DNA from 4 places in the Streptomyces sp. NBC_00829 genome. Region 3 is predicted to be linked to each of the others. Evidence: riboswitches for the same ligand, from Rfam matches in the RefSeq annotation. Region 3 holds a riboswitch; each other region holds the start of a gene.

Region 1 (7,605 bases), 930 kb from region 3:
CTCCTACTTCGACTGCCTCGGCGACGCGCTCCCGGTCCTCGCGAAGGCGCCCGTGGAGGGCCTCGCGCTCGACTTCACCGAGGCAGCCGCCGCCAACCTGGACGCCCTTGCCACCGTGGGCGGGCTGCCCGGCAAGCGCCTGGTCGCCGGTGTGGTCAACGGCCGCAACATCTGGGTCAACGACCTCACCAAGTCCCTCGCCACACTGGGCACGTTGCTCGGGCTGGCCGACCGCGTCGACGTGGCCGCCTCCTGCTCGCTCCTCCACGTCCCGCTCGACGCCGCCGCCGAGCGGGACATCGAGCCGCAGATCCTGCGCTGGCTCGCGTTCGCGCGGCAGAAGACAGGCGAGATCGTCACCCTCGCCAAGGGCCTGTCCCAGGGCACCGACGCGATCGCCGCCGAACTCGCCGTCAACCGCGCCGACTTGGCCTCCCGCGCCGGTTCGACGCTCACCCGCGACCCCGCCGTACGGGTCCGGGCCGCCGCCGTCACGGACGCCGATGCCCGCCGCGCTCAGCCGTACGCCGAGCGGAGCGTGGCGCAGCGCGCGCATCTGGGGCTGCCGTCGTTGCCGACGACGACCATCGGATCGTTCCCGCAGACCGCCGAACTGCGCACCGCGCGGGCCGATCTGAGAGCCGGACGCATCGGCGCCGAGAGCTACGAGGAGCGGATCAGGGCCGAGATCCAGGAGGTGATCGCGTTCCAGGAGAAGACCGGTCTGGACGTCCTGGTGCACGGTGAGCCCGAACGCAACGACATGGTCCAGTACTTCGCCGAGCAGCTCACCGGCTACCTCGCCACCCAGCACGGCTGGGTCCAGTCGTACGGCACTCGGTACGTCCGGCCGCCGATCCTGGCCGGCGACATCTCCCGCCCCGAGCCGATGACGGTGCGCTGGACGACGTACGCCCAGTCGCTCACCTCGCGCCCGGTCAAGGGCATGCTCACTGGGCCGGTCACCATGCTCGCCTGGTCCTTCGTCCGCGACGACCAGCCGCTCGGCGACACCGCACGGCAGGTCGCCCTCGCCCTGCGCGACGAGGTCAACAACCTTGAGGCGGCCGGGACTTCGGTCATCCAGGTCGACGAACCCGCCCTGCGCGAGACCCTGCCGCTGCGGTCCGCCGACCACCCCGCATATCTGGCCTGGGCCACGGAGGCGTTCCGGCTCACCACCAGCGGGGTGCGGCCGGAGACGCAGGTCCACACGCACATGTGCTACGCCGAGTTCGGCGACATCGTCCAGGCCATTGACGACCTCGACGCGGACGTCATCAGCCTGGAGGCCGCCCGTTCGCACATGCAGGTCGCGCGCGAGCTGGCCGAGCACGGCTATCTGCGCGAGGCCGGACCCGGCGTGTACGACATCCACTCCCCGCGCGTGCCGAGCGCGGACGAGGCGGCGGCCTTGCTGCGCAAGGGACTTGAGGCCATCCCGGCGGAGCGGCTGTGGGTCAACCCGGACTGCGGTCTGAAGACCCGCGGCTGGCCCGAGACCCGGGCGTCCCTGGAGAACCTGGTCGCCGCGGCCCGCACGGTCCGCGAGGAGCTGGCCGGGTCCTGATCGAAAAAGCCGGCGGGCCTGGACGCTCGGAGCGTCCAGGCCCGCCGCACAGCGCCGCCATCAAACATACGGTGGCGGTCGGGCACGGCTTGTCGAGCGCGGCTCCGGCTGAAGGCCTGCCGAAGCTCGCCGCGACGGGCAGCTGATTCGTCGAGCGGGCTGTGTCTCACACACATCTCACAGACCTGTCACGAAACGCAGGACGGGGCCGCACCATCTGGGCGGCCCATGGACTGTATAGACAGTCCATGGGCCTTCTGGACAGACGGCAAGACGTGTCGAACCACTTGGTCATCTCCAGCGGCGCGACGTCCTGCGTGCCGCGGGCCATGGCGAAGTAGCCGTCGAGGGCGTCGGCCTCGACGGCGGCGCGGTGACGTGCGGGGACCGCGCCGACCATGACGCTGGTGTCCAGGACGTGGTCGTAGTACGAGAAGTCACCGGTGGGGACCTCGTGAATGCCGGCGTCGGCGAGGCTGCGCCAGTTGGCCCGGCGGATGCCGGCGGCACACTCCCTGAGGGAGTCGGCGCTCGCCGTGCCCCTCCAGTAGCCCTCGACGGCCTTCTTCAGTTCCCGGTTCGGTCCCTGGCGCGGGTAGCCGTGGACGGTGGCCCGGGCTCCCGCGGCTGCTGATGTGGTCACGGAACTCTCCTTCGCGAGTACTCGTCAGCGACCTCGGAACGGTCGTGGGACGCGAAGGAACGGCAACAGGGGCCCGGTTTGCGCACACCCTCGGGTGCGGCCGTGCCCGCCCTCACCGCCGACCCGCCCACGAGGTCGCCGAGATCTCCGCGCGCGTAGGTCACGCACGGGCAGTGGCAGGTCTTCGGACTCATGGGCGCGCCTTCTCGTCCGAAGGCACCTACTGGCCGTCGCTTCCCAGTCCCGTGCCGGGACCAGTGCGTATGACGGCGGTCGTTCCCACTCACCGCTGCGGGGCAGTTCCGGAGTTCCACCGGATTCCCTCTTGCGACGCCCCTGCCTGGAGGGCAGGGCGAACCAGCTGCGGGGTCAGCCTAGGCTCCGTCCCGGCCGTGGAACACCCCTGCTCATATTTCGGACGTGTCGCCCGTGCGTTCTCAACTGCCGTGGAGGTGTCGGGCCTCGGGCGCGGCGTGGGCTCCCCGGCCACGACGCCGTGCAGGACGTGGGCGAGGACTTCGGGCCACCGCGTACGACCCGGGGACCGGGCCGGATGAGGTACGCCGGGCCGTGGAGGACCCAGACCTCACCGGCGCGCACGGCGGGCAGTTCGTCCCCTGTGGCGCATGCCAGGGGCCCAGGACCTGGCTCTGCGGATCCCATCTCGACCGGCGAGCCCCTGCCGCTCTTCCGCCGCTGGTTCACCGAGGCCGCGGCGGCCGGACAGCCCGAGCCGCACACGATGACCCTCGCCACCGTGGACGAGCACGGCCACCCCGATCTGCGGACGCTGATGCTGCACGACGCCGACGAGCCCGGCTGGCACTTCGCCTCGCACTCCACCAGTGCGAAGGGCCGCCAGCTCGCGGCGCTCCCCGGATGCGATGGCCGGGACCTGGACGGTGTACGTGCTGGAGCCTTCCGAGGTGGAGTTCTTCCAGGGGGACGCGCGGCGCAGACACCTGCGCCTGCGCTACCGGCGACAAGGAGACGCCTGGGTAAGGGAGTTGCTGTGGCCGTAGGGGCTGCTCCGCACAGTGGCGGACCCTGATCGGGTAAGACGTCGAAAAGCCGATCATGGTTGTACGTCCCGGGGACCAGAGCGCCCCGGGCCGTCCACCCACGGTCGGAAGCCATTTCGACCCACCGGGGGATTCGCCCCAACTGCCGCGTGCGCAAAGATCAGTTCATACTACACACACTGATCCCAAAGGACCTTCCCCACGTGCGAAGCAGACGAATAGCCCCCTTCCTGGTGGCCAGTGCCGTCGCGGGCCTGGTTCCCGCGCTCGCCCCGGCCACGGCCGCCGCCGCCGAGAACCCCATGGCCCAGTACCTCAACCAGAAGCCGTCGTGGCACCGCTGCGACGAGTCGGCTCCCACCACCTTCCAGTGCGCCACGATCAAGGTGCCGCTCGACTACAGCCGCCCCGGCGGCAAGAAGCTCGACCTCGCGATATCGAGGATGAAGACCAGCACCGAGGCCGAGCACCGCGGTGTGCTGCTGCTCAACCCGGGCGGCCCGGGCGGTTCGGGTGTCAAGATGCCGATGTCCATGGCTTCCGGCATGCCGAAGTCGGTGACAAACCAGTTCGACCTCGTGGGCTTCGACCCGCGCGGTGTCGGCGAGAGCTCTCCCCTCAGCTGCGGTCTGACCACCGAAGAGCTGCACTGGCAGCGTCCCTACAACGAGAAGACGTTCGCCAAGGACGTGAAGTGGGCGCAGACCTTCGCCGAGAAGTGCGACGCCAAGCAGGGCGACGAGCTGCCCCACATCACCACCCGCAACACCGCCCGCGACATGGACGTGATCCGCGCGGTGCTGGGCGAGAAGAAGATCTCCTACCTCGGGTACTCGTACGGCACCTACCTCGGAGCCGTCTACACGCAGATGTTCCCCAAGAACGTCGACCGCTTCGTGCTGGACAGCGCGGTCGACCCGGCCCGGGCCTGGCGGGGCATGCTGCAGATCTGGGCGGAGGGCGCCGAGCCCGCGTTCACGAACTGGACCAAGTGGACCGCCAAGCAGGACTCGACGTACGGGCTGGGCAAGACCCCGGCCGCGGTCAGCAAGACCTTCTGGGACCTGGTCGCCCAGGCCGACCGCAAGCCGATCGACGACGGCAGCGGCGTGCCGATGAATGGCGATGACATCCGCCTCCAGATGCGTGGGATCTTCTTCAACCCGCCCTATGCCGCCGCGACGGTCAAGGACCTGAAGAAGGCCGCCGCCGGCGGGAAGACCTCAGCGCCCACCCGCGAGTCCAGGAAGCCGCAGCGCCCGGCCCCACCGTCCTTCGGCCGGCTCGCTGACGCGGCCGCCACTCCCGAGGACAACCAGGAGGCCGTCTTCTGGTCCGTCGTCTGCGCCGACACGCGCGCCTGGCCGCGCGACCCGGAGCAGTACCGCCGCGACGCGATCCGCGACAAGGCCAAGTACCCGGTGTACGGCGACTTCGGCTCCAGCATCAAGCCGTGCGCGTTCTGGAAGAAGGACGGCAGCGAACCCGTCACCACGATCGACAACAAGGTCGGCGCGCTCATCCTCCAGAACGAGTGGGACTCCCAGACGCCGCTGGCCAGCGGCCAGGGCCTGCACCGGGCCCTGAAGGGCTCGAAGATGGTCACGGTCGCCTGGGGTATCGGCCACGGCATCTACGGCAACGGGTCGTGCGCCGACGAGACGGCCACGGCCTACCTGTCCACCGGCAAGCTCCCGGCCAAGGACCTGACCTGCCAGGCCCCGGAGCCCGAGCCCGAGCCCGAGGTCGGGGGCGGCGATGGCGGCGGCGCCGGCTCGACGCCTGGGCGCATCCCGGGCATGGTCAGCCGCTTCTGAACCCCTCAGGCTGACATGAGATGACGTGGGGCCTGCTGCCGATTCCTCCGGCAGTGGGCCCCACAGCACGTCGTGACGGGATGGGCGACTCGCCGGATCCTCAGGCCACCGAACGGGCACCTGCGCCTGCGCTACCGGCGCGAAGGAGACGCCTGGACACGGGAGTTGCTCAGGCGGCTAGTGCTGGGACGGTGCTGGTTGCTCCGACAGTGCCGGCGCAGTCATCCGAGCGGGGCGGGGAAGAGCCGGTCGTGCGTGTACGACTGAGGGACCATCTTGTCGCGCCGGCCCGTACGCCTGTGGTCGAACAGATTCCGCCCTGCCGACGGATTCGTCCAACTGCCATGTACGAAAGGGTAAGTGCGTCCCACCCGCACTGATCCCAAAGGACCTTCCCCACGTGCGAAGCAGACGAATAGCCCCCTTCCTGGCGGCCAGTGCCGTCGCGGGCCTGGTTCCCGCGCTCGCCCCGGCCACGGCCGCCGCAGCGGAGAACCCCATGGCGGAATACCTGCGGCAGAAGCCCTCGTGGCACCGATGCGACAAAGATCTGACGGCCGCCTACCAGTGCGCCACGATCAAGGTGCCACTCGACTACAACCGCCCCGGCGGCAAAAAGCTCGACCTCGCGATATCGAGGATGAAGACCAGCACCAAGAAAGAGCACCGCGGTGTGCTCCTGTTCAACCCGGGCGGCCCGGGCGGTTCGGGTCTCGACATGCCGCCGATCATGTCGACGATTCTGCCCAAGGCCGTGACGGCGAAGTACGACCTCGTCGGCTTCGACCCGCGCGGCGTCGGCCAGAGCTCCCCCGTCAGCTGCGGTCTGACGACGGAGGAGATGAACTGGCAGCGCCCCTACAAGGCCGCCACGTTCGCCAAGGACGTGAAGTCGGCCCGCACCGTCGCCGAGAAGTGCGACAAGAAGCAGGGCGACAAGCTGCGCCACATCACCACTCGCAACACCGCCCGGGACATGGATGTCATCCGAGCCGTGCTGGGCGAGAAGAAGATCTCCTACGTCGGCTACTCGTACGGCACCTACCTCGGAGCCGTCTACACGCAGATGTTCCCCAAGAACGTCGACCGCTTCGTGCTGGACAGCTCCGTGGACCCGGCACGGGTCTGGCGCGGGATGATCCAGGTCTGGGCCGAGGGCGCCGAGCCCGCGTTCGCCAACTGGACCAAGTGGACCGCCAAACGGCACTCCACCTTCAAGCTGGGCAAGACCCCGGCCGCCGTGAGCAAGACCTTCTGGGACCTGGTCGCCCAAGCCGACCGCAAGCCGATCAACGACGGCAGCGGTGTCCCGATGAACGGCGATGACATCCGCTTGCAGATGCGCGGAATCTTCTTCGACGCGGAAAACGCCGCCAACATCGTCAAGGACCTGAAGGCGGCCGCCGAGGGCAAGAAGACCACCTCGGCGCCCACCCGCGAGTCCCGGAAGCCCGAGCGCCCGGCCCCGCCCGCCTTCGGCACCGCCGCCAAGGTGAAGGTGCCGTCGGACAACCAGGACGCCAGCTCCTGGTCCGTCGTCTGCGCCGACACCCGCGCCTGGCCGACCGACCCGGAGCAGTACCGCCGCGACGCGATCTCGGACAAGAAGAAGTACCCGCTGTACGGCGACTTCGGCTCCAGCATCAAGCCGTGCGCGTTCTGGAAGCAGCAGGGCGCCGAGCCGGCCACGAAGATCGACAACAAGGTCGGCGCGCTCATCCTCCAGAACGAGTGGGACTCCCAGACCCCGGTGACCAGCGGCCGGGGCCTGCACCGGGCCCTGAAGGGCTCGAAGATGGTCACGGTCATCGATGGTGTCGGCCACGGCATCTACGGCAACGGGTCGTGCGCCGACAAGACGGCAACGGCCTACCTGACCACCGGCAAGCTGCCGGCGAAGGACGTCACCTGCAAGGCCGCACCGGCGGAGGCGGGTGCGCGCAGCGGCACCAGCCCCCTGCCGGTCCCGACGCCTCAGGGCATCCCGGGCATGGTCAGCCGCTTCTGAACCCGTCACGGCTGGCATGAGATGACGTGAGCCTGCTGCCGATTCCTCCGGCAGCGGGCCCCAGTTGCTCTGGCAGGCCGACGGAGCCAAGCGAGCCAACTACGTAGGACGGGAAAGAGCGGGTCGTCGGTGTACGACTGAGGGACCATCTTGTCGCCCCAGTTCCGTACATCCACAGACGGGCATGCTTTCCGTCCTGCCGACGGATTCGTCCAACTGCCGTGTACGGAAGGGTAGATGTGTCACACCCGCACTGATCCCTAAGGACCTTCCCCACGTGCGAAGCAGACGCATAGCCCCCTTCCTGGCAGCCAGTGTCGTCGCCACCCTGGTTCCCGCGCTCGCCCCGGCCACGGCCGGCGCCGCCGAGAACCCCATGGCGGAATACCTGCGGCAGAAGCCCTCGTGGCACCGATGCGACAAAGATCTGACGGCCGCCTACCAGTGCGCCACGATCAAGGTGCCACTCGACTACAACCGCCCCGGCGGCAAAAAGCTCGACCTCGCGATATCGAGGATGAAGACGATGGCCAAGAAGGAGCGCC
Region 2 (7,605 bases), 3.7 Mb from region 3:
GGCGGGCCTGTGGGCGCTGCCCTTGTTCTGTGTGCCGCTGCTGCTCACCCAGCTGTCCTTTCGCCGGTACACCGCCGTGCGGACCACCTACCGGCAGATCATCGCCTCACTCGCCCGGTCCACCGAGATCGCCGGATACACCCAACCGGGTCATGCCCGCCGGGTTGCCGCGCTCAGTGCCGCCGTCGGGCGTGAGCTCGGTCTCTCCGGGACCGAGCTGGCCGTTCTGGAGTACGCGGCCCTGATGCACGACATCGGGCAGCTGTCCCTGGTGGACCCGGTCCCGGACGGGGCCACCGCGCTGCTTCCCGTCGCCGAGCAGCGGCGGATAGCCCTGCTCGGGGGCGCCGTGGTCCGCCAGACCGGTGTCCCCGCCGCGGTCGCCGTCGTCGTCGAGCTCCAGGCCGATCCGTATCGCGAACAGCCGCTGCCCGCCCGGATCGTCCGTGCCGTCAACGCATACGACGATCTGACCGGGGGAAGCGGAGGAACAGCGGGCAGGACGCTCGGTGCGCTCGAACAGCTGCGCCTCGGCACGGGCCGCGACTACCAGCCCGAGGTCGTCGAAACCCTGGCCAGAGTCCTCGCCCGAGGCGGTCTGGCCCCGGTGCCGCCTGGGTAACCCATGGGTAATGAGCGAGCCTCCGACTCGGCATGGTTGGATGCGAAGAAGAGGGTGTCCGGGGGCATTGACCCGAACGACCGGCAGGCGGGAATCGTGAGGATCTTCGGGAAGGTACGGCATCGGCCCTCCGCCTCGTGGCGGCAGGCCACCGACCGCGCGTTCACGCTGATCGGCGACGGCCGGTACGAGGACGCGGGGGCGCTGCTGACACGGGCTGCGGACCTTGAGCCCTGGCTCTCCGAGTCCTGGTTCAACCTGGCGCTGCTGCACAAGTTCCGGCACGACTGGGAGCAGGCCCGCGCGGCCGGGCTGCGGGCCGTGGCGCTCCTGGACAAGGAGACCGGCGCCCCGGACTGGTGGAACGTCGGGATCGCCGCCACCGCCCTGCAGGACTGGCCGCTGGCCCGCCGCTCCTGGCAGGCGTACGGCCTCAAGGTGCCCGGCGCGGCCGCCGCGAACGGCGAGCCGGTGGGCATGGATCTCGGCAGCGCCGCCGTGCGGCTCTCGCCCGAGGGCGAGGCCGAGGTGGTCTGGGGCCGCAGGCTGGACCCGGCCCGGATAGAAGTGCTCTCCATCCCGCTGCCGTCCTCCGGGCGGCGCTGGGGCGAGGTCGTCCTGCACGACGGCGTGCCCCACGGCGAGCGGACCACCACCGCCGGACCGTCCTACCCCGTCTTCGACGAGATCGAGCTCTGGGCGCCCTCGCCCGTACCCACCTGGGTGGTTCTGCTGGAGGCCGCGGCCGAGGCCGACCGTGACGCCCTGGAGAGGCTCGCCTCGGACGCCGGATTCGCCGCCGAAGACTGGTCCTCGTCGGTCAGGCTGCTGTGCCGGGCCTGTTCGGAGAGCCGGATGCCCAGCGCCGAGGGCGAGGGTGAGCACCTCGACCCGCACGACCACAGCGAGCCCGGCCACCCCGGGCCGCTCGGCCATCGCACGGCGGGCGACCTGTGGTCGCCGGAGCGCGAGTGCGGCATCGCGGCCCCCGCGGGGCTGGTGCGCGGCCTGCTGGACGGCTGGGTCGCCGACAGTCCGGACACCCGTGAGTGGCGGGATCTCGAGGAAGTCTGCTGAGCGCTGGCCGTAGGCTGTACGGAATCGGATTCGGGTTTCCAGGAAGGCGCAGAAGCGGACATGGCGCAGCAGCAGACTGACGAGCAGGTGAACGACGGCTTCGTCGTCGACACGGAGAACTGCGAGGAGCGCGAGCTGGCGTACCGCGAGCGCGGCACGGCGCGCCCGATCACGGTCGTCGGGAACCCGGTGCTCCACAAGGAGTGCAAGGACGTCACCGAGTTCGACGACAAGCTCGCGGCGCTGATCGACGACATGTTCGCCAGCCAGAAGGCGGCGGAGGGCGTGGGCCTGGCCGCCAACCAGATCGGCGTGGACCTCAAGGTCTTCGTCTACGACTGCCCGGACGACGACGGCGCGCGGCACACGGGTGTCGTCTGCAACCCGGTCCTCGAGGAGCTCCCGCCGGAGCTGCGCATCCTCGACGACGCCAACGAGGGCTGCCTCTCCGTGCCGACCGCGTACGCCTCGCTGGCCCGCCCCGACTATGCCGTGGTGCGAGGACAGGACGCCGAGGGCAATCCGGTCAAGGTGCGCGGTACCGGGTACTTCGCCCGCTGCCTCCAGCACGAGACGGATCACCTCTACGGCTATCTGTACATCGACCGCCTCTCCAAGCGGGACCGCAAGGACGCGCTGCGGCAGATGGAAGAGGGCACGCCGCGCTACGAGACCGTCCCGAACGCCTGAGTCCGCTCCCGTCGTCTCGCCACGGTCCGCACCGGGCCATGGAGGGCGGCGGACCAGCGCCTGGGCGTGCCGCCAGCGCGTGGTGCAGCGGCGGCCGTCCAGCTGCCCGTCGACCGTGAGCAGCGGCAGGCGCAGCCGCGGCGGGCGCAGCCGCGCCGTGTGGAGGCGCGCCCGGCCGGGTCGAGCCGTACGCGTCGCGCCCCGGCCGCCGCCCCGGTCCGGTCGCCGGCCTGTTCTCTCCCGTCCCCCCGTTCGGGAGAGAACCCAGGGTCCGCTGCCTAGAAGTCGTCGTCGAAACCGACCGAGCCCTCGACCGCCACCTGATAGGCGGACGGACGGCGCTCGAAGAAGTTCGTCAGCTCCTGGACGCCCTGCAACTCCATGAAGGAGAACGGATTGTCCGAGCCGTACACCGGGGCGAAGCCCAGCCGGGTCAGCCGCTGGTCGGCGACGCACTGAAGGTACTCGCGCATCGACTCCGTGTTCATGCCCGGCAGGCCTTCGCCGCACAGGTCACGCCCGAACTGCAGCTCCGCCTCGACGGCCTCCTTCAGCATGTCCGTGACCTGCTGCTGGAGCGCGTCGTCGAACAGCTCCGGCTCCTCCTTGCGGACCGTGTCCACGACCTCGAAGGCGAAGTTCATGTGCATGGTCTCGTCCCGGAACACCCAGTTGGTGCCGGTGGCCAGGCCGTGCAGCAGACCGCGGGAGCGGAACCAGTAGACATACGCGAACGCCCCGTAGAAGAACAGCCCCTCGATGCAGGCCGCGAAGCAGATCAGATTCAGCAGGAAGCGGCGCCGGTCGGACTTCGTCTCCAGCCGCTCGATCTTCTCGACCGAGTCCATCCACTTGAAGCAGAACTGTGCCTTCTCGCGGATGGAGGGGATCTCCTCGACCGCGTCGAACGCTGCCGCCCGGTCGTCAGGGTCGGGGAGGTAGGTGTCCAGCAGCGTCAGATAGAACTGGACGTGCACGGCCTCCTCGAACAGCTGTCGGCTCAGATACAGCCGCGCCTCGGGGGAGTTGATGTGCTTGTAGAGCGTGAGCACCAGGTTGTTGGAGACGATCGAGTCGCCCGTCGCGAAGAACGCGACCAGCCGCCCGATCATGTGCTGCTCACCCGGGGACAGCTTGGCGAGGTCGGCCACGTCGGAGTGGAGATCGACCTCCTCCACGGTCCAGGTGTTCTTGATCGCGTCGCGGTAGCGCTCGTAGAAGTCCGGGTAGCGCATCGGACGCAGCGTCAGCTCGAAGCCCGGGTCCAGGAGGTTCTTGTTCTCGGCGGTCATTACTGGCAGGCCTCGCAGGACTCGGGGTTTTCCAGGGAGCAGGCGATCGCGTCGGCGTCGGGCGCGGACGCCTGCTGTGCGGGGACGGTGGCGGTGGCGGCCGAGGTGCCGCCCCCGGCCGCGCGGGCGATCCGGGTCGCCGGGCGCGAGCGCAGGTAGTACGTCGTCTTGAGCCCCTGCTTCCAGGCGTACGCGTACATCGAGCTGAGCTTGCCGATGGTCGGCGTCTCCAGGAACAGGTTCAGCGACTGCGACTGGTCCAGGAACGGGGTGCGGGCGGCGGCCATGTCGATCAGGCCGCGCTGCGGGATCTCCCACGCCGTGCGGTAGAGCGCGCGGACGTCCGCCGGGATCCAGCTAAAGCCCTGGACCGAGCCGCTCGACTCGCGCAGCGCCTCGCGGGTCTGCGGGTCCCAGACGCCGAGTTCCTTGAGCTCCTGCACCAGGTAGGCGTTGACCTGGAGGAACTCACCGCTGAGCGTCTCGCGCTTGAAGAGGTTGGAGACCTGCGGCTCGATGCACTCGTACACACCGGCGATCGAGGCGATGGTCGCGGTCGGCGCGATCGCCAGCAGCAGCGAGTTGCGCATGCCACCGCTCGCCACGCGGGTGCGCAACGCGTCCCAGCGCTCCGGCCAGCTGAGCTCGACGCCGTAGTGGTCCGGGTGCAGCACGCCACGGGCGGTGCGGGTCTCGGACCAGGCGGGCAGCGGGCCGTGACGCTCGGCAAGGTCGCAGGAAGCCTCGTACGCGGCGAGCATGATCCGCTCGGCGATCCTCGTCGAGAGCGCCTTCGCCTCCGGCGAGTCGAAGGGCAGGCGGAGCTTGAAGAAGACGTCCTGGAGTCCCATCGCGCCGAGGCCCACGGGACGCCACCTGGCGTTGGAGCGGCCGGCCTGCTCGGTCGGGTAGAAGTTGATGTCGACGACCCGGTCCAGGAAGGTCACCGCCGTACGGACGGTCTCGTCGAGCCGCTCCCAGTCGATGCCGTCGCCCACGACGAACGAGCCCAGGTTGACCGAGCCGAGGTTGCAGACGGCCGTCTCGCCGTCGTCGGTCACCTCGAGGATCTCGGTGCACAGGTTCGAGGAGTGGACGACCCTGCCCGGCTCCGCGGTCTGGTTGGCGGTGCGGTTGGAGGCGTCCTTGAACGTCATCCAGCCGTTGCCGGTCTGGGCGAGCGTGCGCATCATCCGGCCGTACAGGTCCCGCGCCGGGATGGTCTTGCGCGCGAGCCCCTCGGCCTCCGCCGTGCGGTACGCGGCGTCGAACTCGTCGCCCCACAGGTCCACCAGGCCCGGCACATCCGCCGGCGAGAACAGCGACCAGTCGGCGTCGGCCTCCACGCGGCGCATGAACTCGTCGGGGATCCAGTGCGCGAGGTTGAGGTTGTGCGTACGCCGCGCGTCCTCACCGGTGTTGTCGCGCAGCTCCAGGAACTCCTCGATGTCGGAGTGCCAGGTCTCCAGGTAGACGGCCGCGGCGCCCTTGCGCCGGCCGCCCTGGTTCACCGCGGCGACCGAGGCGTCGAGGGTCTTGAGGAACGGGACGATGCCGTTGGAGTGCCCGTTGGTGCCGCGGATCAGCGAACCACGCGAACGGATACGGGAGTACGACAGGCCGATGCCGCCCGCGTGCTTCGACAGCCGTGCGACCTGGTGGTACCGGTCGTAGATCGAGTCGAGCTCGTCCAGCGGCGAGTCCAGCAGATAGCAGGACGACATCTGCGGGTGGCGGGTGCCGGAGTTGAAGAGCGTGGGGGAGGAAGGGAGGTAGTCCAGCCGGCTCATCAGGCCGTACAGCGCGGAGACCTCGTCCAGGGCGCGGACCGAGTCGTCCTCGGCGAGGCCGCAGGCGACGCGCAGCATGAAGTGCTGCGGGGTCTCGATCACCTGACGGGTGATCGGGTGCCGCAGGAGGTAACGGCTGTAGAGGGTGCGCAGACCGAAGTAGCCGAACCGGTCGTCCGCGGCCTGGTCGACGAGGGCGTCCAGTCGCGCGGAGTGCAGCACCACGAACTCGGCGGTGCGGTCGGCGATCAGACCCTCGCGGTGACCGACGGCGACCGACGCGGAGAAGGCGACGGCACCCTGTCCGGCGGCCTCGTCGGCGATGTGACGGGTCAGCAGCCGGGCGGCGAGCCGGGAGTAGGCCGGGTCCTCGGAGATCAGCCCCGCGGCAGCGTCGGTGGCGAGGCTCCGGAGCTCCGCCGCGTCCGATCCGGCATTCCGGCCGCGCAGCGCGGCGGCGGCGACACGGCCCGGGTCGGTGTCGGGCAGATCCGCGGTGAGTTCGGTCAGGGTCCGCAGAAGCGCGGTCCCGGGGCCGTCGGCCACCTGCTCGGAAATGCCTGAAGCCGGATCGGCTGGCGCGATGGTCACGTGGTGCTCTCCCTCGCTCGGCTCTGGGCCGGCGGGGGGAGAGGAGGCCGTACGGCGTGTGGGCACCCGGAGTTGGGCAGCACACGGCACGGCGTCCACCGGCCCAACCGCGAGGCCCGGACGTCTGGGCACCCGGTTCGGTCGAGCCGGATGCGCCGTCGGCAGGTCCTCGGACTGGCGGGGTGCGACAAAGCGCACCACATCACACCGTTGCGGGACAGTTCCGGATTCTCACCGGATTCCCCTGCGGCGACAGCGAGCACGAGCATACATGTGGGGGCGGGTCGATGCGGCACCCCCCACATGTTGTGTCGCGGTCGTTGCGGTGGGCGACAACTCGCGGGCGTTTCGGCGGTTTCGGCATGCCGTGCACCGCGCTCGGGACGGCGCTGCCGGGGCCGATGTGGGGGCCCTCGGGCGGTGTCCCCCATGGCCGGACGGGCTGGACTGCTCGGCCTCGTCCGACAGCACCGGGGGGCTGCTCTCGGGGCCGCACCCTTGACCCCTGACGCCTTGCGGGCGCGTCCTCAATCCCTCCCGGTCCCACCTCCGGTGCCGCCCGGACCCCGCGGGAAGAGCGAGGCCGCCGCGCCCCCGGAGGGAGGCGCGACGGCCCACGTCACCAACTGCGCCTCAGCGGCTGGCTTCCGCCTCCGCCTCCGCCTCAGCCGGAGCCGTCGCCGACGGCAGCGTCACCTTCACGCCCGGATCACCCGCGTCCGCCGTGTAGTCGGACGGCACCGTCTCATCCACACCCTCCGGCGCCTTCGCCGCCCGCAGCGCGAAGGTGAGGACCACCGTCACCACCACGTTCAGGACGAACGCCGTCAGACCGATGTAGCCGATCTCACCCAGGCCCGGGATCTCCGCGGACGACCCGCCGAAGTGCTTCTGCGTAGGGCTCGCCACTCCGTACGCCGCCGTGGTGCCGTAGATCATGCCGACCGCCCAGCCCGTCAGCAGCGCCCAGCGGTGGAACCAGCGGGTGAACAGGCCGCCCACCAGCGCCGGGAAGGTCTGGAGGATCCAGATGCCGCCGAGGAGCTGGAAGTTGATGGCCACGGTCTTGTCCATCGTGAGCACGAAGACCAGCGCGCCGACCTTCACCAGCAGGGACACCAGCTTGGAGACCTTGGTCTCCTGTGCGGGCGTGGCGTCGGGCTTGATGAAGTCCTTGTAGATGTTCCTCGTGAACAGATTCGCCGCCGCGATCGACATGATCGCCGCCGGCACCAGCGCGCCGATGCCGATCGCCGCGAACGCCACACCCGCGAACCAGTCGGGGAACATGTTCTCGAACAGCTGCGGGATCGCCAGCTGGCCGTTCTTCACCTTCACGCCCGCCGCGATCGCCATGAAGCCGAGCAGCGCCAGCAGCCCGAGCATCAGCGAGTACAGCGGAAGAATGGTCGTGTTGCGGCGGATCACCTCCCGGCTGCGCGAGGAGAGCGTCGCCGTGATCGAGTGCGGATACATGAAGAGCGCGAGCGCGGAGCCCAGGGCGAGCGTCGCGTAACCCCACTGTCCCGCCTCGCCCGGCGCC
Region 3 (7,605 bases):
CGACGTAGAGAATCCCGCGGTGCGCTTCGGCGAGCAGCCCCGGCTCGAAGGCCTTCACACCCTCGGCCAGCGCCCGTTCGATGTCGAGCGCGCCGACAAGACGGTCCTCGGAGGCGCCGACCGGCAGCTCGACGGTCCGGGCGGCCCGCGCGAGACCGCCCCCGGGCTCGTGCGGACCGTCGGGGCACGCCGGGTCCGGAAGGCCGGGGTCGCAGGAGAACCGGCACCCGGAGACCACCGCGACCTCGGGAATCAGCGTGGAAAGGGCGCGCACCGCGGTCGACTTGGCGGTCCCCTTCTCACCGCGTACGAGCACACCGCCGACCGCCGGGGAGACGGCGTTCAGCAGCAGCGCGAGCCGCAGGTCGTCCTGCCCCACGATCGCGGTGAAGGGATACGGGGTACTCACAACGCCTCCTTGACGACGGTGTCCGCCGGCCTGCCGGTGCTCATGACGAGCCTCCGGGCGCTCCGGGCGGGATGAACGGAAGGCCGGCGGGGGCCCCCGACTCGACGAGACGCCACAGGGCGTCCGTGTCGGCGTACTCCTCGATCAGATCGCCGAGCCGGTCCAGCTGCTCCTCGCGCAGCGCGTCGAAGCAGGTGCCGGGTGCCGGTACGAAACGCCGGCCGGCGGCCGACGCCACCTCGCGCAGGAAAGCCCTGCGGAAGCCGTCGCTCTCCAGCGAGCCGTGCCAGTGGGTGCCCCATACCGAGCCGACCCGGCAGCCGTCCAGAAAAGGGTCCCCGCCGAGCACGTCGGCGACCCCGTGGTGGATCTCGTAGCCCTCGACCGTCTCTCCGAGCGCGTCGCCGACCGGGCGGGCCAGCGTCTTGTCGACCGCGAACCGTACGCGTACGGGCAGCAGTCCGAGCCCGGGGACCCGTCCCGCCTTCGACTCGACCTCGTCGTCGATCTGTTCGGACAGCGCCTGGAAGCCGCCGCAGATGCCGAGCACAGGCCGCCCCTCGGCGGCCCGGCGTGCCAGAGCCGCGGCCAGACCGCGCTCGCGCAGCCATTCGAGTGCCCTGACCGTGCCCCGGGTGCCGGGCACGACCACCAGGTCGGCGTCGGTCAGTTCCTCGGCCCGGTCCACGAACCGCACGACGACGCCCGGCTCGGCGGCCAGCGCGTCCACGTCCGTGAAGTTCGACATCAGCGGCACGGCGCACACGGCGACGCGCAGCACGTCCTCGCCGACCGGGGGCGCGACCACCGACTCGCGTACGGCCCCGCGCAGCGAGACGCGCAGCCCGTCCTCCTCGTCGATGCCGAGACCGTGCGCGTACGGCAGCACCCCGTAGGTGCGCCGACCGGTGAGCCCGTGCAGCATCTCCAGGCCCGGTTCGAGGAGCGACACATCGCCGCGGAACTTGTTGACCAGGTAACCCGCGATCAGCTCCTGGTCCTCGGGGGCGAGGAGCGCCGTCGTACCGAAGAACGAGGCGAACACGCCGCCTCGGTCAATGTCGCCGACCACCAGCACCGGCAGCCGTGCGGCCCGCGCGATGCCCATGTTCACGATGTCCGTGCGCCGCAGATTGATCTCGGCCGGACTGCCCGCCCCCTCGCAGATCACGGCTTCATACGTGCCCCGCAGTTCCTCCAGGCACTCCAGGACGGTGCCGAGCAGGGCCTCCTGGCGTCCGCCGTGGTAGCCACGGGCGCTCAGCTCACCGACCGGCTTTCCCATCAGCACGACCTGGCTGGAACGGTCGCTGCCGGGCTTGAGCAGCACCGGGTTCATCAGCGCGCTCGGCTCCACGCGCGCGGCCCGCGCCTGCATGGCCTGCGCCCGCCCGATCTCCGCGCCCTCGCGCGTCACGAACGAGTTGAGCGACATGTTCTGTCCCTTGAAGGGCGCGACCTTCACCCCCTGCCGCACCAGCCAGCGGCAGATCCCGGCCGTGACGACGCTCTTTCCGGCATCCGACGTGGTCCCCGCGACCAGCAGTCCGCCGCCCCTGCGCCTGCTCATCCCCGCCCCTTTCCGGCGCGCCGCGCGCGCAGCGCGTGCCCCGCGACGCGGCCCGCCGCGCAGGTCGCCAGAGTCAGCCAGCCGACGCGGCGGGAGAGCCGCACGGCGCGTTCGATGTCCCCGAACTCCACCGGGCGGCCCCCGCTGTTGAGCACCGGCCGGTGCTCAACACGTCCGCCGTACGAGAGGGTGCCGCCGAGCCGTACGCCGAGCGCCCCCGCGAACGCGGCCTCCACCGGTCCCGCGTTGGGGCTCGGATGCTTCTTCGCGTCGTTCCGCCAAGAGCGCACCGCCCCGCGCGCGTCCTCGCCCGCGAGCACAGCGAGAGCGGCGGTGAGCCGGGCGCCCGGCCAGCCGGCCACATCGTCGACGCGGGCCGAGGCCCAGCCGAACCGCCGGTAGCGGGGCGACTTGTGCCCCACCATCGCGTCCAGGGTGTTGACCGCGCGGAAACCGACGAGGCCGGGGACACCCGCGAGCGCGCCCCAGACCAGGGCGCCCACCACCGCGTCGGAGGTGTTCTCGGCGACGGACTCCACCACGGCTCGGGCGATCTGCTGTTCGTCCAGGGAGTGCGGATCACGCCCGCACAGATGCGGCAGCCGCTCCCGGGCCGCGTCCACGTCCCCGGCGGCGAGTGCGCCGCCGATGGTCCGCGCCTCCCGGCCGAGCGAGGTGCCGCCGACGACGGCCCACGTGGCGGCGGCGTTCAGCGCGACGGAAGCGGCGGGGCGGCCCCGCAGGGCGCGGCCGAGAAGCGCGGCGGCAGCGACGGCGCCCCCGGCGCACACGGCGGTGTGCAGCGCACCCCAGCCCCGGTGGTTTCGCCACAGTGCACGCTCGACACGCGACGCGGCCCGCCCGAACGCGGCGACCGGATGTCCCCGGCGAGGGTCACCGAGAAGCAGGTCACCGGCGAGGCCGGCGGCGGCGCCGTACACGAATTCACGGTCGGCACGCATCGGTTCAGGCCGGCGTTCCGCCTGGTAGGGCCTTCGTACTCACAGCAGGAAGTGAACCGCAGCCGGGCATGGCGATATGTCCTCACTCAGGGTGTCCGCGCCCTGGTTCGACGTGACGGGCGGCGAGAGTTCCTGGCTTCCGGAGGAGTGCTCCTCCGTGACAGTGGCGGGACCGCGCCGGATTCGCACCGGCTTCCTCTTCTGCCGCCCAGGGACGTGTCTCCCACGACATGTCCCAGATGGCCTCGGCAGTCCACCACGCTGCGAGAACGGCCGTCAACTTGCCTTTGACCTGCGAAGGGAGAGTGTGCTGCGGCACACACGCCGGGCCGGCCGCCCCGGGAGGGGTGACCGGCCCGGCTGGTGGGACGGGTGGTGAAGGCGCGCCCTCAGGTGACGATCAGATAGATGCCGTACGCCACGGCCCCGGCGCACAGCGCGAAGCAGGCGTACGCGCCGGTGCGTGCGAGCGCCGCGGAGCCGCCCTGCGCGGCGGCGGACTCCTGCTTGGTCATGCCCACCACGCCGAGGGTGAACAGGCTCACGAGAGCCACCGTGGCCACGAGGCTCACGCCGAAGACGGAGCCGAGTGCTGCCCAGTCGATGTTCATGCTGATCTGTCCTTACACCGTGGCCGGCTGGGGCGGCTCGGAGTCGGCCGCGGGGGCCGGAGCCGAGATGGTCGTCTTGAGATCCTGCGCGGGCGTGCCGACCGGCGGCGGGGAGACGGCGGCGATCGCGGCCGTCACGACACCGGCGGGCTCGGCGTCGGCGTCCGCCTCGTTGACGTTGGTGTGGTCGACGACCTGGCGGCGCGAGACGAGCCAGATCGCCGCGCAGGCGCCGATCAGGAACGCGGCGACCACCGCAACACCCCAACCGCCCTGCTTGGTCACGAACTCCGAGCCCGCGGCCACCAGCCCGGCGGCCGGCAGGGTCAGGCCCCACGCGACGAACATCCGGGTGGCGGTCGACCAGCGGACCACACCGCCCTTGCGGCCCAGTCCCGCGCCCATCACGGCGCCGGAGCAGGAGTGCGTGGTCGACAGCGAGAAGCCGAGGTTGGAGGAGGCCAGGATGACGCTGGCGGCGCTGGTCTGGGCGGCGAAGCCCTGCTGCGGCTGGAGGTCGGTGAGGCCTTTGCCCATGGTGCGGATGATGCGCCAGCCGCCGAGGTAGGTGCCCATCGCGATCGCGAGTCCGGCCGAGAGGATGACCCACAGGGGAGGGTTGGAGCCGGGCGAGAGCACGCCCCCGGCGACGAGCGCCAGCGTGATGATGCCCATCGTCTTCTGGGCGTCGTTGGTGCCGTGGGCGAGGGAGACCAGGCCCGCCGAGGCGATCTGGCCGGAGCGGTAGCCCTTCGCGGTGGCCTTCTCGTCGGCGTTCTTGCCGATCTTGTACGTGAGCCGGGAGGCCAGGAACGCGGCGAGGCCCGCCACCAGAGGAGCGGCGATCGCGGGGATCAGAACCTTGGTGACGACCGTGCCGCCGTTGACCCCACTGACGCCGACCGAGGCGACGGTGGCGCCGATCAGTCCGCCCATCAGGGCGTGCGAGGAACTGGAGGGCAGACCGATCAGCCAGGTCAGCAGATTCCAGAGGATGGCGCCGACGAGCGCCGCGAAGATGACTTCGGGGGTGATGCCTGACTCGGTGACGATCCCGCTGGAGATCGTCTTGGCGACCTCCACGGACAGGAACGCCCCGACAAGGTTGAGCGCGGCGGACATGGCCACCGCCGTCTTGGGCTTCAGAGCGCCGGTCGAGATGGTCGTCGCCATCGCGTTGGCGGTGTCGTGGAAACCGTTCGTGAAATCGAACACGAGCGCTGTCACGATCACAATCGCGAGCAGCAAGGTGATGTGTTCCATTTACCCAGGCAATCGTTTGACGTCAGTGGCCCGGCGAACGTAGTTAACCTGGGTGAACGGAAGATGAACTGTGATCGGCTCTGGAGTGTCCTCGGGTGAGGATTCCTCGCTCCGCTTGTGACGGCCGCGATGGCGTCGGGGAAATGCCGTATTTATGGTGATTCAAGTGATCTCCATCATCCATCCGCCCTGTGGCATTCCGTCCCCGCCTGACAGGATCGGCGCATGACCGATCAGGTGCGACAGGAAGTGATCGAGAAGGCGTGGCAGGACCTCGTGGCCACCGCCCGCAGGACGGCGGCGGAGGGCCTGGTGGTGGGCACGTCGGGCAATGTCTCGGTGCGGGTCGGCGAGCTGGTCCTGGTCACCCCGAGCGGAGTGCCCTACGAGCGGCTCACGCCCGGGGACGCGATCGGGGTCGGACTCGACGGCAGGCAGCTTCTCGGCGACCTGGCCCCCACCAGTGAGCTGCCGCTGCATCTGGAGGTCTACCGTCACACCGGCGCGGGCGCGGTCGTCCATACCCACGCCGTGCACGCCACCGCGGTCTCCACCCTCGTCCCCGAGCTCCCGCCCGTCCACTACATGGCCGCGGCCCTCGGCGGGAGCGTCCGCGTCGCCCCCTACGCCCTGTACGGAACCCAGGAGCTGGCCGCGAACATGCTCGGCGCCCTGCGCGGGCGCACCGCCTGTCTGCTCCAGAACCACGGAACCGTCGCGTACGGCGACAGCCTCGACCAGGCCTACGACCGCACCGCCCAGCTGGAGTGGATGTGCCGGCTCTGGCTGACCGCCGCGTCGGTGCCCGGGCGCGCGCCGAGCCTGCTCTCCGCCGCGCAGCTGCGCGAGGCGGGCGAGAAGCTCAGCGGCTACGGCCAGCGCGGCTGAGCCGCGCTCGGGCACACGGGTCGCCGGTCGCGTGGGGGTGGGCTCGGGCACACGGGTCGCCGGTCGCGTGGGGGTGGGCTCGGGCACACGGGTCGCCGGTCGCGTGGGGGTGGGCTCGGGCACACGGGTCGCCGGTCGCGTGGGGGTGGGCTCGGGCGACAGGGGTCGCCGGTCACGTCGGGCGGGCGCTCGGGCGACAGGGGTCGCCGGTCACGTCGGGCGGGCGCTCGGGTGACGCCGGCGTTCCGCGGAGCACCGCGACCCCGCCGCGTCTGCGCCCCTCGGTGACTTCCGGCGGCCGGGGTGCCCCCGAGGGCACCGGCGGCGGCCGTCCACTGGCAGGGCGGCCCGCGGGTGCCGACACTGGACTGGTGCGCCCGGTTATCGCGACGGCAGCAGCCGTCACCACAGTGATCGGCGTCGGCGCGGCCGCCATAGCGGCCGGCCGCTACGCAAGCGACGTCGCGCTCAAGGCGCGGCCGAGAAGGCCGCTGCCCGGCGACCCCCGGCCCACCGTGCACGCCGCGGCCGAGGGCCATGTGACACTCACCCGCAGCCTCGCCACCCAGCGCCCGGGCACGTACGGAATCGAGAGCGACGACGTCCACGCCGTCATCGGCCCCGTCATCGACGGGGTCGAGCACTCCGCCGACACCGTCGTACGCCGGCTGGAACGGGTCGTCCTCGGCAGCCTGGAACCTCGCATGCGGGTACGGCTCACGCCCCAGCTCCACCGGGGAGACCCGGCGACCGCACTGGGCCTCGACCACCGTGATGTCGACATTCCCGGCGAACTCGGTGCCCTGCCCGCATGGTTCGTGCCCGGCGCCCGCGAGACCTGGGTCATCACGGTCCACGGCCTGGGCACCACCCGGGAGCACCCGCTGAACCTCCTGCCGTTCCTGCACCGCCAGCAGCTCCCGGTGCTCAACCTCGGCTACCGGGGAGACCCCGGCGCCCCCGCTTCCCCCGACGGCCTCTGCCACCTCGGCGACTCCGAATGGCGTGACCTGGACGCCGCCATCCGCTTCGCGGTGAGCCACGGAGCCGAGCACGTGGTTGTGCACGGCTGGTCCACCGGCGCCTCGATGGCACTGCACGCCGCGGCCAACTCCGCGCTGCGCGACCGGATCAGCGGCCTCGTCCTGGACTCCCCGGTGCTGGACTGGGAGGGCACCCTGCGCAGCCTCGCCGCCGCCCTTGGCGCGCCCACGCCCCTGCTGCCCCTTGCCGTCAGGGCTGCCCAGGGCAGGACCGGACTGCACGGCGACCGGCTTCTGGAAGCCGCGGACCCGGGGGCCATGCGGGTGCCGACGCTGATCTTCCACGGCCCGGAGGACTCGCTCGCCTCCTGGCAGCTCTCCCGCGAACTCGCTTCCCGGCGCCCCGATCTGATCAGCCTGAACACCGTCCGCAACGCCCCGCACGCCGCGATGTGGAACGCCGGCCCGCAGCGGTACGAGGAAGCCCTGCGACGCTTCCTCACCCCCTTGATGTAGCGCCCCCCGATCCGACGCCCGGGCGCGGCCCCGCTCGCCCCGCGCACCGCCCGGCGGGCGAGTCGATCAGCGGGCCGACCAGGTTCCGTTTGGGCTTTCGGGCTGTCAGCGGGAAGACTGCTCCCTGTGACGTCCCGAAAGCCTGATGAGCAATTGGCGCGCAACTCCAGACTCCGTCTTGTCCGCCCGCGATCGCTGGCCACCGCACGGCGGGCAGTGACGACCCGGCGTACCCGTCCGGCCCCCCGGCCGCCCGAGGGCACTCCCGCCCCCTCGGAACTGGCCCGCCAGGCGAGGGTGGTCCTCGCCGACGCCGTACGCATCGCCCGCTGGGCCGCCGTCGAGCGGGACCCCAGCACAGCACAGCTCACGGACCGCACGCAGGAACGAGCCGCTGTCGCAT
Region 4 (7,605 bases), 540 kb from region 3:
TCGGGGACAGGGCGGTCGCACGGGCATGCCGGAATCTCGTACGTACGAGGGGATCCGGCCGCCCGGAAGGCGCGATGCGGCTCCGCGACGAGCCCGGGCCGCGCCTTGCGACCCGGTCAGTTGTAGCGAGCCGCCCAGCGCCTCGCAACGACGCCGGCTACTAGTGCGGCTCGCACGCGGACCGAAGGGCAGCGGGGGCTGTACGGATGCTGTTTGCGCAGGTCGTATCGGTAAAAGGTGGTTTGTCTGAAATGTTGAGGGGCTCCTATGCCGCTTCGTACAGGACCAAAGGCCTGTGGGGCGTCTCACCCCGCAGGGGCCCTCACCGGGGGTCGAATGTGACCTGCGCCTCGAAGTTGGCGCGCCGTGTGGCACGGCGCAGCGCCTTGAGGACGGTGGAGCCGATGGTGAGGGTCAATACGACGGTGAGGGCCGCCCGGCCGAGGTCCCAGCCGAAGGAGGTCGCCGCGCAGTACGCGAGGAAGCGGACCAGGTTCTCCCGCACCGGATCGCCGGCGTGGAAGGAGATGCCCGAGGAGAGGCCGCCGATGTACGTCCAGCCCTGGAGATTCATGGCCGTGCCGTAGGCGAACGCGGCGACCGCGCCGTACCCGGCGAGCACCCACAGCTCCGCGCGGCCCCGCAGCCGGTCCGGCCCCGGCAGCAGCCCGGCGCCCATCGCGAACCAGCCCATCGCCAGCATCTGGAACGGCATCCAGGGGCCCACGCCACCCGTGAGCAGGGCGGACGCGAACATCGTGACCGAGCCGAGCACAAAGCCGAAGCCCGGTCCCAGCACCCGGCCGCTCAGCACCATCAGGAAGAACATGGGCTCCAGACCGGCGGTGCCCGCGCCGAGAGGGCGCAGCGCGGCACCGACCGCCGCGAGCACACCGAGCATGGCCACCGCCTTGGCGTCCATGCCGGTGTCGGCGATCGTCGCCACGACGACCGCGACGAGGAGCGGAAGCAGGGCGGCGAAGAGCCAGGGGGCGTCCGCGGAGTGGGCGAGCCCGGAATCGGCGTCCGCGAGCAGCGGCCAGCCGAAGGCGATCACGCCGATCGCGCTGGTCAGGGCCAGGGCGACGACGGAACGGGGACCAAGGCGCAGGGTACGGGCCTGCCGGGTATGAGGAGAACGGGTCACAGCGCGTCCCTGACCTGGGAGACGGTCAGCCACTGCTGAGGGGCGAGGATCTTGGCGACCTGCGGTGCGAACGCGGGCGACGAGACCACGACCTCGGCCGTCGGCCCGTCCGCGACGACCTCGCCGTCGGCCAGGATCACCACCCGGTGCGCGAGCTCGGCGGCCAGCTCCACGTCATGGGTGGCCAGCACGATGGCGTGCCCCTCGGCGGCCAGCTCCTTCAGGACGCCGACGAGCCGGGCCTTCGCCGCGTAGTCCAGACCGCGCGTCGGCTCGTCGAGCAGCAGCAGCGGGGGCCGGCCGGTCAGCACGACGGCCAGCGCGAGGGCCAGGCGCTGCCCCTCCGACAGGTCCCGGGGGTGAGCCCCGTCGGCGACGCCGGGCAGCAGCTCGCCGACCAGGGCTCGGCAGGCGCCGGGCTCCGCGCCCGCGTCCGTGTCGGCCGCGGCGCACTCGTCCGCCACCGTGTCCGCGTACAGCAGATCCCGCGGCTCCTGCGGTACGAGCCCGACCTGGCGGACCATCTCGCGGGGGTGGGTGCGGTGGGGGGTGTGCCCGCCGACCAGTACGGAGCCGGAGGAGGGCTCGACCATGCCGACGAGAGCGGCGAGGAGGGTGGACTTCCCGGCGCCGTTGCGGCCCATCAGGGCGATGGTCTCGCCCGGGGCCACGGTGAGGCTCACGTCGTGCAGCGCTTCGACCCGGCCGCGGCGGACGGTGAGGCGCCTGGTGGTGGCCGTGGTGCCGGGGCGCTGTCCCGGACTGGGCGCCTCCACCGCCTGCGGGGCCGCTGCCGACGGGGTGGGGGAGGACCCGGCCAGCCGGTCCCGCAGCGCACCCGCCCTGCGCCTCGCGTCCCGTACCGACAGCGGCAGCGGATCCCACTTCGCCAGCCGGCCCAGCTCCACGACCGGCGGACACACGGGCGAGACCGCCATGATCTCCGCCGGCGTGCCGGTCACCGGAGGCATGCCGGGCCCGGGGAGCAGGACGACCTGGTCCGCGTACTGCACGACCCGCTCCAGCCGGTGCTCGGCCATCAGCACCGTCGTGCCGAGGTCGTGGACCAGCCGCTGGAGCACCGCGAGCACCTCTTCCGCCGCAGCCGGGTCGAGCGCGGACGTCGGCTCGTCGAGCACGAGGACCTTGGGGTGCGGGGTCAGCACCGAGCCGATCGCGACGCGCTGCCGCTGACCGCCGGAGAGGGTGGCGATGGGCCGGTCGCGCAGCTCGGCGAGGCCGAGGAGGTCCAGCGTCTCCTCGACACGGCGGCGCATCACCTCGGGGGCGACACCGAGCGATTCCATGCCGTACGCCAGCTCGTCCTCGACCGTGTCGGTGACGAAGTGCGCGAGCGGGTCCTGGCCCACCGTGCCGACGAGATCGGCGAGTTCGCGGGGCTTGTGGGTGCGAGTGTCGCGGCCGTCCACGGTGACCCGGCCGCGGAGGGTGCCCCCGGTGAAGTGCGGGACCAGCCCGGACACCGCACCCAGCAGAGTCGACTTGCCGACACCGGACGGACCGACGAGCAGCACCAACTCGCCCTCGGGGACGGTCAGGTCGACACCCTGGATCGCCGGCCGGGCGGCGCCGTGATAGATGACCGACGCGTCTTCGAAACGGATCACGGGTTCTCCTGCGCGGCGGGGGCTGGGGCGGGGGCGACGAAGGCCGGGAGCAGGCCGGGCAGAATCGACGCGGCCGGCCAGAGCGGAAGCGTGGGCGCGGTCAGCGGCACGACGCCGGGGTGCAGGGCCTGCGGGTCGTAGGCGTTCGCCCAGATCATCAGGGCCGCGACCGCCGCGCCCGAGCCCGCGACCAGCCAGGCCCGGGGGCCCCAGCGGTCGGGGCGGTAGCGGGTACGGACGGAACGGCGGCCACCGAGACGCAGGCCCGCGAGTGCGGCGACGAGCCCTGCGGCCAGCAGGGGCAGACCGTACGAGGCGCCCTCGGCGGCGAGCAGTCCGTACGAACCGGCGCAGACTCCGAGCAGCCCCCCGAGGGTGAGCGCGGTGGTGGTGTGCCGGACGGCGGGCGGGACGTGGGCGCTGCGGCCGTAGCCGCGGGCGTCCATGGAGGCGGCGACGGCGACGGACCGTTCGAGCGCGCCCTCCAGGACGGGCATTCCGACCTGGACGACTGCCCTGATGCCGCCGGTGGGGCGACCGCGGAGCCTGCGGGCGGTCCGCAGGCGTACGACGTCGGCGACCATGTTCGGCGCGAAGGTCATCGCGACGACGACGGCGACACCGACCTCGTACAGCGCGCCGGGGAGGGACTTGAGGAGGCGGGCGGGATTGGCGAGGGAGTTGGCAGCGCCGACGCAGATGAGGAGGGTCGCGAGCTTCGCCCCGTCGTACAGCGCGAAGACCAGCTGCTCGGCGGAGACCCGGCCGCCGATCCGGATGCCCTTCGCCCAGTCGGGGAGCGGGACTTCGGGGAGGGTGAGCAGGGTGTGCATGCCGGGGACGGGCGAGCCGAGGACGACGGAGAACAGGACGCGGATGCCGATGACGACGAGCCCGAGCTTGACGAAGGCACCGTAGGAACGGGCCCAGGGGGCGTCGGTGCGGCGTGCGGCGACGACGTATCCGGCGACGCCGACGATGAGGCCGAGGAGGAGGGGGTTGGTGGTCCGGGACGCGGCGACCCCGAGCCCGAGGGCCCACAGCCACCAGGCACCGGCGTGCAGGGCGTTGCTGCGGTTGGCCTCGGGGGGCCGGAGGCGGGGGAACCGGGGTGGCGGGGAGCCGTCGCCGCGGTGGCTGTCGCGCTGGGGCGGGGGCTCTTGTGGTGCGGGTCGGGGTACGCGGCCCGGCCGTGTGGTGCGGGTTGCCGGTTCCCTCCGGATCGGCTCTCCGCCGTCCGCGGCGGTGAGGCCTTGCGGACCGGTCGCCCGGTGCGGGCCGCCGATCGCCTGCGGGGACGACCCGGTACGGACTCTCCCGGCGGGAAGCGACCATGCGCGACCCTGGCCCACCGTGGACACGTTCACCGCCGACCGGGGTACCCGCGGCGGCGGGAGCGCCACAGTGCCGCGCCGCCGAGTGCGACAACCGCCGCGATGCCCGCGATGACGCCGACCGAAGGGCCGCCGTCGTCCCCGGTGTCGCCCTTCGGCGGCGTCGACGACTTCGGCTCCGTCGCCGAGACCTGCTCGCCGCAGCCCGACTTCGGGTAACCCGTGATCGCGCACAGGAGCGCCTGGCTGTTGTAGCGCAGCGGCTTCGCCACCGACGCCAGCGCCTCCGCGGTCGTCGCGTCCTTCGGCACCTGGGCGCACACCGCCCGCAGGGCGGGCGGCCTCTCGCCCGCGGGGGCGTCCTCCTGGGTGCCCGGGTCGATGACCAGGGCGATCCGCTTGTGGTCCGGCCTGGCGGGCGTCGTGCCGCAGATCGCCGTGAAGTCCGGGGCCCTGCGCGGCTGCGCCGAGTCCCCGCTGTCCGCGCTCACCGAGAAGCGGAAGCCGTTGACCGCGCCGTCTGTGGGCCGTGCCGTGGCGGGGCCCTCGGTCGCGTACGTCCACCTGCCCCCACTGCTCTCCCAGAACGACCAGTAGCGGTAACCGGCCGCCTGCGCCGGCCCCGCGCCCAGTACCGACAGCGCGGCGCCGAGCGCGAGGGCCAGGGAGAGAAGTCGCCGGCGCATCACTGCTGCCGGTTCTTGCGGCGGCCGCTGATCAGGATGCCCGCGCCGACGCTCGCGAAGAAGAGCGCGCCGGCGACCCACCAGACACCGGAGCCCGAGTCTGAGCCGGAGTCCGACTCGGCTTCGGCCTTCTTGGGCTCCGCGGACGACTCGGGCGCGGGGCCCGTCGCGTTCAGCGCCGCCACCAGGTCCGTGCCGCCGAAGCCCTTCGGGTCCGCTCCGCCCGCGCGGGCGGCGAAGATCAGCTGGGCGTACGCCGCCGGGCCGGACTCCTTGGCCCAGGCCGCGGAGTTCTGCTCCAGCCACGCCAGCGGCTTCTTCGCCTGCTCGCCGAGGCCCTGCGCGCTCAGCGCGACAACCGCATCGGCCGTGTTCCCGAAGTCGGGCTTCTCCGCCGGGTCCGACGCGCCAGGCATCGGGGGAGTGTTGAGGTGCCCGGTCTTGGCGAGTGCGGTGGCGAGGTAGGCCGCGCCGTTGTGTGCGGCGCCCTCGATCGCCGTGGTCTTCTCACAGGCCGTCCCCTTGGCGTCCTTCGCGCCCGCGGTGGCGGCCAGGCCCTGGCCGTGTGCGCCGACCACGGCTGCCGCGGTGGAGTCCGCGACGATACCCGGCTGCTTCGGCTGGTAGACGAACGCGCCGCCGTTCTTCGGGCCGCATGGCTGCGCGAAGGTCAGCAGCGCGTCGTAGGGGGTCTTGCCGCCCTTGGACTTCACGCCCTCCGGCTTCTCGCCCGCTGCCGCGAGGGCGCCGATCACGATCGAGGTGGAGTTGGCGTCGCTCGCCCCGCCGGGGTTGTAGCCCCAGCCGCCGTCCGCGTTCTGTACGGACTTCAGCCAGCCGGCCGACTTCTTCACGGCGGCGTCCTGCCCGCCGAGCGCGGCGAGGCCCTGCACCGCGGCGGCGGTGGCGTTGGAGTCCAGCGGCAGCTTGGTGTCGCACGGCTTGGCCGCGTCCGCCCGGTACGAGGCGAACGCCCCGCTCGCGCACTGCTGCCCGGTGAGCCAGGCCACGGCCTTCGCCGCGGGCTTGACGCCGGCGGTGTCCTGGGCGAGCAGGGCGAGCGACTGACGCCACACGCCGTCATAGGTCGGGTCGCCCTTTCCGTACAGGCCGGGCGGCAGCGCGGCTGACGGTATCGGCGACGGCGCGGCGATCGCGGCCGGGGCGGCGGCCGAGGTGATGGCCATGCCGAGTACGGCGGAAGCGGCGAGCGCGGCGGCGCTGCGGCGGGCGGTGGTCATGGCGGGGTGTGCCTCTCCTGCGGGAGCCGGGCACGGGCACGCTGAGGCACCAGGGCTCCGGCCCCGTATCCCTCGACGGTGCCGGCCACCGGCGGCTGCCGGTGGCGCGAGCCGGTCACGACCGTACGAGGCATTCCGGCTCACCGCCTGCGAGGGCGGCTCACGGTTGCGGGTCAGCGCCGGATTCGCACCGGCTTCCCCCCGTACGAGTGTGATGACGACTCGCACACTCTACCGGCCGGTCACCTGTGCACGACCGGGCGCATCCCGCCCCGGGCGGCGGGCGCACGGACCGGCCGGGCCGAGGCGGTGGGCGGCCGTCGAGCCGACGGCGGAAGCGGCGGCGGGGGGTGGCGGCGGGGCGGACGTGGCCATGAACCCGACGGGCGCATGCGCCGGGCGGGGCGGATCAGGCGGCGACGAAGGTGGTGGGGGTACCGGTCAGCGCCTCCGCCTGTCCCAGCTTCACCAGCCTGCGCAGATGCGCCTCGGCCTCCGAGACCGCGATGTTCCTCGACCCGTACGGAATCTGCTCCCAGGGCCGGTTCCACTCCATCCGTTCGGCGACCTGCCACGGGGTGAGCGGCTCGGCCAGCAGGGCGAGCAGACCCGTGAGGCGGTCCTCGTGGTGGGTGAGCAGTTCCCGGACGCGGGCCGCGGCGTCGGTGAAGGCGTACTGATGCGCCGGGAGCACCTCCGCGGGGGCCAGCCTGCCGATCCGCTCCAGTGAGTCGAGGTAGTCGCCGAGCGGGTCGGTGACGGTCGCGTCGTCCGGGTCCTCGTACAGGCCGATGTGCGGGGTGATCCCCGGCAGCAGATGGTCCCCGGAGAACAACCGGCCGTTGCCGGGCCGCATCGCCGGGTGGGCTTCCTCCAGATGGAGGCAGACATGGCCGGGTGTGTGCCCCGGGGTCCAGACGGCCCGCAGCCGCCGCCCGGCCAGGTCGAGCAGCTCGCCGGGGACGATCTCCCGGTCGGGCAGGGCGGCGCGCAGTCCCGGCAGCGTACGCATCCGCCCCGAGGCGCGGGCTTCGCGCAGCGGGGCGGTGTGTGCGTCGGGCGCGCCCGCTCTGCTGAGCTTGTCGGCCAAGTAGCCGAGCCAGAGCTCCGGTTCGGCATCACGGGTGCGCCGCACCACGGCACTGTCGGCGGCATGCATCGCGATCCATGCCCCGGACTCCTGCCGGACGCGTCCCGACAGACCGTGATGGTCGGGGTGGTGGTGGGTGATGACCACACCGTGCAGGCCGGCGACCTGGACGCCGAGTGATCCGAGCCCGGCGGCGAGGGCGTCGAAGGAGGCCGGGTCGTCCCAGCCCGTGTCGATGAGGACGGGGCCGCGGTCGGTGTCGAGGAGATGGACGAGGGTGTGCCCGAGGGGATTGTCCGGGATGGGCACCTCGATGGCCCAGACGCCTCCGCCGTGGTCGGTCACCTGCGTCATGAGGTTCTCATCTCTCTCGGCGGCACGGCATGCCCACTATAACTAGAACTGGTTCCAATAGTCGCCCGAGTCGACCGGTTCTCCGGGGGAGTTGACTGATGGGGTTCGTGGATGGATTCGCGAGA

Evidence for each region. Region 3 has a riboswitch for cobalamin ahead of OG293_RS28315 (cobalamin biosynthesis protein). Riboswitches for the same ligand answer to the same signal wherever they lie in the genome.
Region 1: it holds a riboswitch for cobalamin, as region 3 does, so the genes downstream of both, OG293_RS32760 (5-methyltetrahydropteroyltriglutamate--homocysteine S-methyltransferase) here and OG293_RS28315 (cobalamin biosynthesis protein) in region 3, are expected to answer to the same signal.
Region 2: it holds a riboswitch for cobalamin, as region 3 does, so the genes downstream of both, OG293_RS10985 (ribonucleoside-diphosphate reductase subunit alpha) here and OG293_RS28315 (cobalamin biosynthesis protein) in region 3, are expected to answer to the same signal.
Region 4: it holds a riboswitch for cobalamin, as region 3 does, so the genes downstream of both, OG293_RS25860 (prenyltransferase/squalene oxidase repeat-containing protein) here and OG293_RS28315 (cobalamin biosynthesis protein) in region 3, are expected to answer to the same signal.

What each region holds. Positions count from the first base shown of each region.
Region 1 is NZ_CP108867.1:7,287,715-7,295,319, reverse strand. It holds gene metE (5-methyltetrahydropteroyltriglutamate--homocysteine S-methyltransferase) at 1-1,570, shown strand, start outside; partial or broken gene OG293_RS32760 (5-methyltetrahydropteroyltriglutamate--homocysteine S-methyltransferase) at 1,842-2,213, opposite strand; cobalamin riboswitch at 2,371-2,590, opposite strand; partial or broken gene OG293_RS32755 (pyridoxine 5'-phosphate oxidase C-terminal domain-containing protein) at 2,767-3,235, shown strand; gene OG293_RS32750 (alpha/beta hydrolase) at 3,439-5,052, shown strand; gene OG293_RS32745 (alpha/beta hydrolase) at 5,453-7,060, shown strand; gene OG293_RS32740 (alpha/beta hydrolase) at 7,338-7,605, shown strand, end outside.
Region 2 is NZ_CP108867.1:2,650,037-2,657,641, reverse strand. It holds gene OG293_RS11005 (HD-GYP domain-containing protein) at 1-622, shown strand, start outside; gene OG293_RS11000 (tetratricopeptide repeat protein) at 719-1,699, shown strand; gene def (peptide deformylase) at 1,760-2,389, shown strand; gene OG293_RS10990 (ribonucleotide-diphosphate reductase subunit beta) at 2,668-3,681, opposite strand; gene OG293_RS10985 (ribonucleoside-diphosphate reductase subunit alpha) at 3,681-6,062, opposite strand; cobalamin riboswitch at 6,205-6,348, opposite strand; gene mctP (monocarboxylate uptake permease MctP) at 6,696-7,605, opposite strand, start outside.
Region 3 is NZ_CP108867.1:6,362,579-6,370,183, forward strand. It holds gene OG293_RS28305 (putative cobaltochelatase) at 1-409, opposite strand, end outside; gene OG293_RS28310 (cobyric acid synthase) at 450-1,979, opposite strand; gene OG293_RS28315 (cobalamin biosynthesis protein) at 1,976-2,941, opposite strand; cobalamin riboswitch at 3,046-3,183, opposite strand; gene OG293_RS28320 (hypothetical protein) at 3,331-3,552, opposite strand; gene OG293_RS28325 (anion permease) at 3,565-4,815, opposite strand; gene OG293_RS28330 (class II aldolase/adducin family protein) at 5,041-5,703, shown strand; gene OG293_RS28335 (alpha/beta hydrolase) at 6,075-7,202, shown strand; gene OG293_RS28340 (hypothetical protein) at 7,329-7,605, shown strand, end outside.
Region 4 is NZ_CP108867.1:5,826,033-5,833,637, forward strand. It holds gene OG293_RS25840 (ECF transporter S component) at 323-1,147, opposite strand; gene OG293_RS25845 (ABC transporter ATP-binding protein) at 1,144-2,775, opposite strand; gene OG293_RS25850 (energy-coupling factor transporter transmembrane component T) at 2,772-3,839, opposite strand; gene OG293_RS25855 (SCO2322 family protein) at 4,139-4,795, opposite strand; gene OG293_RS25860 (prenyltransferase/squalene oxidase repeat-containing protein) at 4,795-6,036, opposite strand; cobalamin riboswitch at 6,145-6,279, opposite strand; gene OG293_RS25865 (MBL fold metallo-hydrolase) at 6,446-7,480, opposite strand; gene OG293_RS25870 (hypothetical protein) at 7,592-7,605, shown strand, end outside.